Regions from separate parts of the Paenibacillus sp. CB74 genome, predicted to be linked through region 3. Evidence: predicted binding sites of a transcription regulator. Region 3 holds the regulator's gene; each other region holds the start of a gene.
The links. The regulator Rex, encoded in region 3, represses fermentation and respiration genes when NADH is low (regulators of the CRP and FNR family bind a similar motif). The targets are predictions, from matches to a motif close to TTGTGAAATATTTCACAA.
Positions count from the first base shown of each region.

Region 1: ACX9NY_RS26105 (formate/nitrite transporter family protein) is a predicted target of Rex. The motif match lies at 1,279-1,296, and genes of this name have one in related genera.
Region 2: pflB (formate C-acetyltransferase) is a predicted target of Rex. The motif match lies at 1,073-1,090, and genes of this name have one in related genera.
Region 4: adhE (bifunctional acetaldehyde-CoA/alcohol dehydrogenase) is a predicted target of Rex. The motif match lies at 919-936, and genes of this name have one in related genera.

Region 1 covers NZ_CM146009.1:5,919,105-5,921,316, forward strand. The annotation lists gene ACX9NY_RS26100 (S-layer homology domain-containing protein) at 1-1,032, opposite strand, end outside; gene ACX9NY_RS26105 (formate/nitrite transporter family protein) at 1,404-2,212, shown strand, end outside.
Region 2 covers NZ_CM146009.1:812,175-814,386, forward strand. The annotation lists gene adhE (bifunctional acetaldehyde-CoA/alcohol dehydrogenase) at 1-305, shown strand, start outside; gene pflB (formate C-acetyltransferase) at 1,173-2,212, shown strand, end outside.
Region 3 covers NZ_CM146009.1:1,040,992-1,043,203, forward strand. The annotation lists gene dinG (ATP-dependent DNA helicase DinG) at 1-548, shown strand, start outside; gene ACX9NY_RS04835 (redox-sensing transcriptional repressor Rex) at 768-1,421, shown strand; gene ACX9NY_RS04840 (amidohydrolase) at 1,408-2,212, shown strand, end outside.
Region 4 covers NZ_CM146009.1:808,851-811,062, forward strand. The annotation lists gene ACX9NY_RS03700 (Crp/Fnr family transcriptional regulator) at 1-586, opposite strand, end outside; gene adhE (bifunctional acetaldehyde-CoA/alcohol dehydrogenase) at 1,017-2,212, shown strand, end outside.

The DNA of each region.
Region 1 (2,212 bases), 2.0 Mb from region 3:
TTCGGACTTGTCTGCAGTAACAACGAGGCTATTCGGAGCGGAGGTCACCAGGACCATACCCGTTCCATTCGAAGCTGCAGATTGGATGATCATATTGGTTACTGTGGGCTCCGAAGTCCAATTTACGCCGTTATCCGTGGATGAGTCCAGTTTACCTGCCTGACCGAAACGATAAAGTGTTGCTCCGACTTTGACAGTACCCATTGTATTGTCATAAGAGGGATCAGTTACAAACGATATTCCATCAGTGCTGGAGTAACCAATCGTTGAATTTTTAATAAGATATAGCTTTCCATTATAGATCGAGAATCGTTCCAACGAGGAAGTACCATTCAAAAAACCATTCGTCCAACTACTTCCGTTACTTGAATATGCATAACCGGAAAATACATTACCACCGACAACAAATTTCCCTGATATATAGGCCATATCCATTAAATAAAAGTTTGAGCTAGAAGTACCGTTTGAAGGCCAAATTTTTGGCATGGTACTCCATAACGTCCATGTTGCTCCATCCGAAGATGAATAAATAATGCCGACATCTTGCGCTCGGTCGCTGGCATGCCATTTTCCACCAACAGCATAAAAATTGCCGTTAATATAAACGACTTTTTGCAAAATGTCACCATTAATTCCCGATGATTTGTCAATCCAAGTCTCACCATCAGACGAAACGATCAATCTTGCTTTATTAGGAGTAGATTCCACCCCTACTGCAACATATACATTGTTTGCATACACAATGCTTCTCCATGATGTTTTTTCGTTAGAAACTCCTGTATTCACTACAGCCCAATTTAATCCATCTATGGATTGAACAATACGTCCCTTTTCACCCACTGCAGTGTATTTCCCGTTAGCATAAACGACGTTTCCCAGATTACGATCAACGTTGTTATTAACCGCGGATAGTATGTTCACATTTCCGTTAGTGGAGGCATGAGCTTGAGGAAGAAGGACATTAGGGAGAACCAGAGTGAATATCAAAGCATACATCAAAACTGTTCTCCAGCGTAAAGATTGTTTGAACATGTTTAACCCTCCTAGTATCAGTTGATTTTCTATGAAATGATCTACAGAAAATCATTTGATGATGTGTATAATATGGAACTGATTCCGACCCCAGCCCTTCCCCAAAAAATTTAATTAAATATGTGTGTTTATTATACAAATTGATTCTGAACAATTTCTGAACAATTTCCTTCATATAAATGTAAGTTTCTATACCCACCGCATTGAAACGAAACAACGCCTTTTAAAGCATATTTTTAAATTACATTGTGATAATTTGCACAAAGTTTCGTGCTAGACCCATATACAATTGAGATATGGCATTCAACGTATCAACAAAGAAGTTCAGGTGTTTTATTCCACGAAGAACAATGAAGGAGAGGATGAATGATATGGCAGCAAAAACACCTCTTGAGGTTGCTCAATATACGGCGCAAACAGGCATGAAGAAGGCTCAAAATCCGGTGTCTTCTGTACTGGTGCTTAGTTTTCTGGCAGGTGCTTTTATTGCGCTGGGTTTTCTACTGGATATTCGGGTGATTGCATCTGCGCCGGCAGAGTGGGGAAGCTTGGTTAATCTGATCGGTGCGGCGGTGTTCCCGGTTGGATTGATGCTAGTACTCATAGGTGGTGGAGAGCTGCTGACAGGTAACATGATGGCTGTTCCGCTCGCGACGATTGCTCGAAAGTTATCCGTAGGTAGCATGTTGAAAAATCTAACATTAGTGACGATTGGTAACTTTGTTGGAGCTTTGTTTGTCGCGTACGCGTTTGGACATGTGCTTGGTCTGACTGGAGAGGGTGTATATCTGGCTAAAGTGGTGGATATGGCTGGTCACAAGTTGCATGACGGATTCCTGCAGGCTTTTATCTCCGGCATTGGCTGTAACTGGCTGGTCGCGTTGGCTGTGTGGCTATCTTATGCATCGGATACGATGAGTGGCAAGGTACTGGGCATTTGGTTTCCAACGATGGCGTTTGTGGCCATTGGATTCCAGCACGTTGTGGCTAATATGTTCCTTATCCCTGCGGCAATCTTTGAAGGGCATTATTCGTGGGGCCAATATGTAATGAATTTCATTCCGGTATGGCTTGGGAATCTGACTGGAGGTGCTCTGTTTGTAGCTGCAGCCTATTGGGTGGTGTACCTGCGCCAAGCTGAGCCTAAAGTGAAACCAGAGGTAGCGACGTCAATTGAACC
Region 2 (2,212 bases), 230 kb from region 3:
AATATTCGCACTTTGTAGCGGATGAGCGGTATGCCGAAATTGCCCGGATTCTAGGATTGCCTGCACGTACAACAGAAGAAGGCGTAACCAGTCTTATTAATGCCATTCGCAAACTGAACAAAACATTGGGCATTGAAGAATCGTTCCAAGAAATCGGATTTGATGCCAAAGACTTCGAAGCACATGTAGATTATCTGGCAGACCGTGCCTTTGAAGACCAATGCACAACCGCCAATCCGAAGTTGCCGCTGGTAACTGAACTGGCTGATGTGTACCGCAACGCTTTCTACGGAAAGTTTGAATAATAAAGAACGAAGCCTGCCTTACGGCAAGAAGATCAGGGTTCCCCGAGAGGGGAGCCCCGATTGCCGTCTTTATAGAGGTTACACGAAGTTAAGTGAGCAAGTGAGACACTAACACGATGACGAACAGAGCAGAATGGGCAGAAAAACAGAAAAGCGAAGCATCTGTTTTTCAGGAGTATTTTAAGATTTGGTTTGCTCCGAGCATAGAGGAGCAAACGGGTTTTATAGAGGTTACACGGAATCCGTGATGTGGCCGTTTGAACTATTCCCTTTACACAACAACAGAGGGGCAGAACAAACCTAAAAAGCGTAATGCGTCTTTAAAATAAATTTTGAACTTTGTTGTTTTATCAGTTGAACTACACATGTACACGATAACGGAGAGGAGAGAAAAAACCTGAAGAAGCGGAGCGTTCGCCTTTATCAACGGATTTTCACCTTTGAAAAAGTGATCAAAAAATCCGGGGATAACAGCGATCGGAAGGTTGTTCTCTACTTGCAGTGGCCAGTGTACGGCACCTAATGTTCATTCGCTTTTTCAGTAAATTTAAATAGTGAGCAGCGATTGGAAGATTGTTCTGCCCGCGCAGTGGCTAAGTGTGAATCAACAGGGTTCAATAGGACACAGCGCAGGTGGAGTGAGTTAGTTCACTGACTTTGTGACAAAAATCACAGATGATGAAAGCCTCAAGACGTATACTGAAAATGTAAGAAAAACATTCATCCCGCGGTTCCGGTTCCCAAGTAGAGAGAACATGATCCGGTTTATGTGAAACAATTCACATTAATCGCGGCTCTGGGCACACAATGCTACGAATGAAGCAAGATGTTATGTGTCCAGAAATCCAAATTAGTGGAGGGATTAAGATGTCGGTGATTGAAAAAGATGTCAAACAACAAACAGGCTGGAGAAACTTTACCAAAGGAACATGGACCAAATCCGTAGATGTGAATGATTTTCTGGCACACAACTTGACTCCGTATTACGGTGATGAAGCATTCCTAGCAGGTGCAACCCAGAATACCAAAGAATTGTGGGAGATCGTATCTGATCTGACCAAAAAAGAACGGGATAACGGCGGTGTACTTGATGTTGATGTGAACACACCAGCGACTATTGTGTCTCACCAACCAGGTTATCTGGATCAATCCAAAGAACAGATTGTCGGCGTTCAGACCGATGCTCCATTCAGACGTTCCATTCAACCAACAGGCGGAATCCGGATGATGATTGATGCATGTGAAGCATATGGCTTCGAATTGCCTCAAGGCGTCATTGATATATTTACAAACATTCGCAAAACACATAACCAGGGTGTATTCGATGCTTATACTTCCGATATGCGTGCAGCGCGTAAAGCAGGGATTATTACAGGTCTGCCAGATGCTTACGGCCGTGGCCGGATCATCGGTGACTATCGTCGTGTAGCTTTGTACGGGGTAGACTTCCTGATCCGTAACAAAAAAGGCGAATTGAACGCACTCGAAGTTGATGTTATCGATGAAGATGTCATTCGACTGCGGGAAGAATTGTCTGAGCAGATTCGTGCATTGCAAGAATTGAAACAATTGGGTGATATGCACGGGTTCGATATTTCCTTGCCAGCGACTACAGCAAAAGAAGCGTTCCAATGGTTGTACTTCGGTTATCTCGCTGCCATCAAAGAACAGAATGGTGCTGCGATGTCACTGGGACGTGTATCTTCTTTCCTGGATATCTACATTGAACGTGATCTGCAAGAAGGCATTCTGTCCGAAGAACAGGCCCAGGAACTCGTTGACCATTTCGTAATGAAACTGCGGATTGTCAAATTCCTGCGTACACCGGATTACAACGAATTGTTCAGTGGAGATCCAACATGGGTGACGGAGTCCATTGGCGGTATGTCTGTGAATGGTGAAACACG
Region 3 (2,212 bases):
TGATGGTTCTGTTTACTTCATACAAGATGCTGCGACAGGTCTATGATCCGCTGAAGGAGGCACTGTCTGGTAACGACATCTCGTTGTTGGGTCAAGGTGTGGACAGTGGAAGCCGCTCCAAGTTGACTCGCAGGTTCCAGGATGCCAAAGCTACGGTACTCTTGGGCACAAGCAGCTTCTGGGAGGGTGTAGATATCCCGGGAGAAGCACTGACCTGTCTCGCTATTGTGCGTCTGCCTTTCCAGCCGCCGAATCATCCGTTGGTTGAAGCCAAGAGTGAATTGCTCCAGGAGCAAAAGAAAAATCCATTCATGAAACTGTCTGTGCCGCAAGCGGTCATTCGTTTCAAGCAAGGATTTGGCCGGTTGGTGCGAACAGCGAAGGACAGAGGTATTGTCATTGTTTATGATACACGTGTGATCGAAGCGTACTATGGCAAATTCTTTTTATATTCATTACCTGGTCCCAAAATGGAGCATATGCTCACGGAGCAGATGGTTCCCCGAATTACCGAGTGGTTAGAAAAACCTCTTAATGAACAAGAATAATGGTTAACTTTGTTCGTTATATCATTGCATGACACTATCGTTTGGCGTTAAACTTTATTAGATATTTCCGTATCCGATTAAAGCAGTTGCACGTAAGAACTTATAACCTAAATTACAAAGAGCATTCTGTATAAAATGTCACGTCTATCTTTGAGTTTATACAGAATGCTCATCTTTTCATCTATTATTTTATCGTGGCATTGGTAAGGGGGAGCAAGAATGAAATCGGATAAAATTTCGGAAGCGGTGGTACGACGTCTGCCTGTATACTTGCGCTATTTGAACGAGTTGCATCAGCGTGAGGTGGCTACTGTTTCTTCTCAAGAGCTTGGACAGAGGTTGGATCTGAATCCGGCCCAAATTCGAAAAGACCTGGCTTATTTCGGTGATTTTGGTCGAAAAGGGATCGGGTATGATGTATCCTATTTGATCGAGAAAATTCGTCACATTCTCAAAATTGATCAGCAAATTAATGTAGCTTTGGTAGGTGCTGGTAACCTGGGACAGGCCTTGTCCAACTACAACGCATATCTGAAAGACAACATGAAGATTGTTGCTGTATTCGATGCATATGGACCGAAGATTGGTAGTCAAATCAACAGTTTGACGGTAAAACCAATGAATGAATTAACGGAAGCGGTTAAGACAGATAACATCCGCATCGGAATTATTACAGTTCCGGATACGGAAGCTCAAAATGTAGCCGATCAACTTATTGAGTCGGGAATCGAAGCGATTCTTAATTTTGCACCAACCATTCTAAAAACACCGCCACATATCCGCATTCACCATGCTGACTTTACAACGGATCTGCTTAGTTTGGCCTATTACTTGGAGACTGGAAAGGACGACGAGGAAGATGACAACAAATAGATGGGTAATTCACAACGGCAAATTTGCCGTTAATGAAGGCACTACATGGAACGTGGTTCATGGATACATGGTTGTCGAGAATGACAAGATTGTGCATATTGGTGAGACATTGCCGGATGGAGACGAAAATTGTACCAAAGTGGATGGAAAAGGATTGTTCTTCCTGCCGGGTCTGATCAATACGCATGGTCATGCAGCGATGTCGTTGCTTAGAGGACACGGGGACGATCTTGCGTTACAAGTATGGTTGCAGGAAAAAATGTGGCCGATGGAAGCAAAAATGACTTCTCAAGACGTATATTGGGGAACTTCGCTATCCGTGCTTGAAATGTTGAAAGGCGGAACTACAGCTTTCCTGGACATGTATGATCACATGGATCAGGTTGCCAAAGTTGTGGAACAATCCGGCGTTAGAGCAGCACTTGCACGTGGTGTAATCGGGCTGTGCTCGGAAGAAGAGCAATTGCGGAAGCTGGAGGAGTCGGCAGCGTTTGCGCGTGAGTGGAATGGACAGGCAGATGGTCGCATCACAACCGTAATCTCGCCACACGCACCATATACATGCCCTCCTGACTACATAGAGAAGCTTGTACAGGTCGCAAATGATCTTAACCTTCCGCTGCATACACATATGTCGGAAACGCTTCGTGAAGTGGAGCAGAACGTTACAGACTATGGACTGCGTCCTGTGGCACATCTGGAGAAACTGGGCTTTTTCTCCCGTCCATCCCTGGTAGCACATGCGGTGCATCTAAATGATGAAGAGATTGAAATTTTGGCCCGCCATGATG
Region 4 (2,212 bases), 230 kb from region 3:
GGTTTACACTTTCACGGGTAGCTCCAATCATATTGGACAGGTCCGTGTGGGTAATTTTTTTATGAATAATGACATGCTCTCCATGAGGCTCACCATACGAATTCGACAATCGAATGAGGGTGGAGCAAAGCGCACCTGGTTTGCCATATAACATGAGATCCCGGAACTTCGTCTGTGTCAACCGGTGGTGGATGCCCATCCATTTCATAAAGTCGATCGCGAAGTCACAATGCTGGCAGATTAGCATCTCCAGGTCCTTATGCTCCAGTACACCGATCTCACTATCCTCCAGTACTTCCGCTGAGAAGGTGTGTTTCGAGCCAAAGAAGGGATCAGCCTGACCAATCATATCACCGGACTGATACATGTACATGATTAGTTCCTTGCCTTCATCCGTGGATTTGGTGATCTGGGCACGGCCCCGTTTCATATAATAAAGTTTGTCAGAGACGTCTCCTTCCCAGTACAGATGTGTACCTTCCGGATAAGTTCTATCTTTCATGGTAACCAGCAGATGGTTGAAATTCGCTTCCGAGAAACAGTTCGTATTGCCGCGTTTTTCCAGTACAGTTGTTAGTTCTAACATAAGTCTATCTCCCCTTTGTGTCCGTCGGATGGACTCCTGTAGTCTGCAGTAGCCTCCGAGGTTTGCCGCAAACCGTTGCCGTCCTGATCAGGGTCATCTCGGCCGGGAGGAAGGACGGTACAAATTGCGGTGGTTCAATTTTTAAGTTCAGTATATACCTAATCTTACCGTTTGAGGGGGAAGGAAAGGGGGCAAAAATGACGAAATTTCAAACATTGTGATTAAATTCACTTTTATTGGAGAGCATGATTTTTACAGCCCTATACTTTAAATAGGAAGTGAAAATGGTTGGATGAAGGACACTACAAAACTTAAATTAAATTTGTTATACTTTGTGAAAAAAATCACATAATTAAGTTTATGGTCATGTTACGATGTGAATGTAAAGAAGAGAGACAAACCAATACGAACCTTTAGGAGGATGAGGGAGATGGCTGTAAAGAACGAAGTCGCCCCAGCAAAAGAACCGACAGCAGGTCAGTATATTCAAACGTTAATCGACAAAGCGAATAAAGCACACGCCGCATTCATGAAGATGGATCAGATGCAGATTGACCGGATTGTGCAAGCGATGGCGCTTGCGGGTCTGGATAAACACATGATGCTCGCCAAGATGGCCGTAGAAGAAACAGGCCGCGGAGTATATGAGGATAAAATCACCAAAAATATATTTGCAACAGAATATGTCTACCACAGCATCAAGTATGACAAAACCGTAGGTGTGATTGAAGATAACGAGTATGAGAGCTTCCAGAAGATCGCGGAGCCGGTCGGTATTATTATGGGGATTACACCCGTCACGAATCCAACATCAACGACGATGTTTAAAGCACTGATCTCCATCAAGACGCGTAACCCGATCATTTTCGGTTTCCACCCATCTGCACAGAATTGTAGCCGCGAAGCTGCCAAAATCCTGCGCGATGCAGCGGTGAAGCATGGTGCTCCAGCGGATTGTATCCAATGGATTGATGATCCTTCCATGGATCGTACAAACGAACTGATGAATCACAATGATGTGGCTCTCATTCTGGCAACAGGCGGATCCGGCATGGTACGTGCAGCGTACAGCTGTGGTAAACCCGCACTGGGCGTAGGACCGGGTAACGTTCCTTGCTTTATCGAGAAAAGCGCGGATATCAATCAGGCAGTGACGGATTTGATCCTGTCCAAGTCCTTCGACAACGGTATGATCTGTGCTTCCGAGCAAGCGGTCATCATTGAAGAACCGATCTTTGATCAAGTGAAGAAAAAAATGATCGCGAATGGCTGTTACTTTGTTAACAAAGATGAAGCAGCAAAATTGACAGCAGGTGCAATTAACGCCGAGAAATGTGCAGTGAATCCGGTGATTGTGGGTCAATCTGCGGTGAGCATTGCGAAGTTGTGCGGTATTGAAGTTCCTGCAGGCACCAAAATTCTTGTAGCCGAGATTGAAGGGGTAGGTACCAAATTCCCATTGTCGGCAGAGAAATTAAGTCCGGTACTGGCTTGTTACAAAGTTAAAACGGCAGCAGAGGGAATTGAACGTGCAGCAGAAGTGGTTGCTTTTGGCGGTATGGGGCACTCCTCGGTGATCCACTCCACGAATGAAGAAGTGATTGGCAAATTCGCAGATCGTCTGCA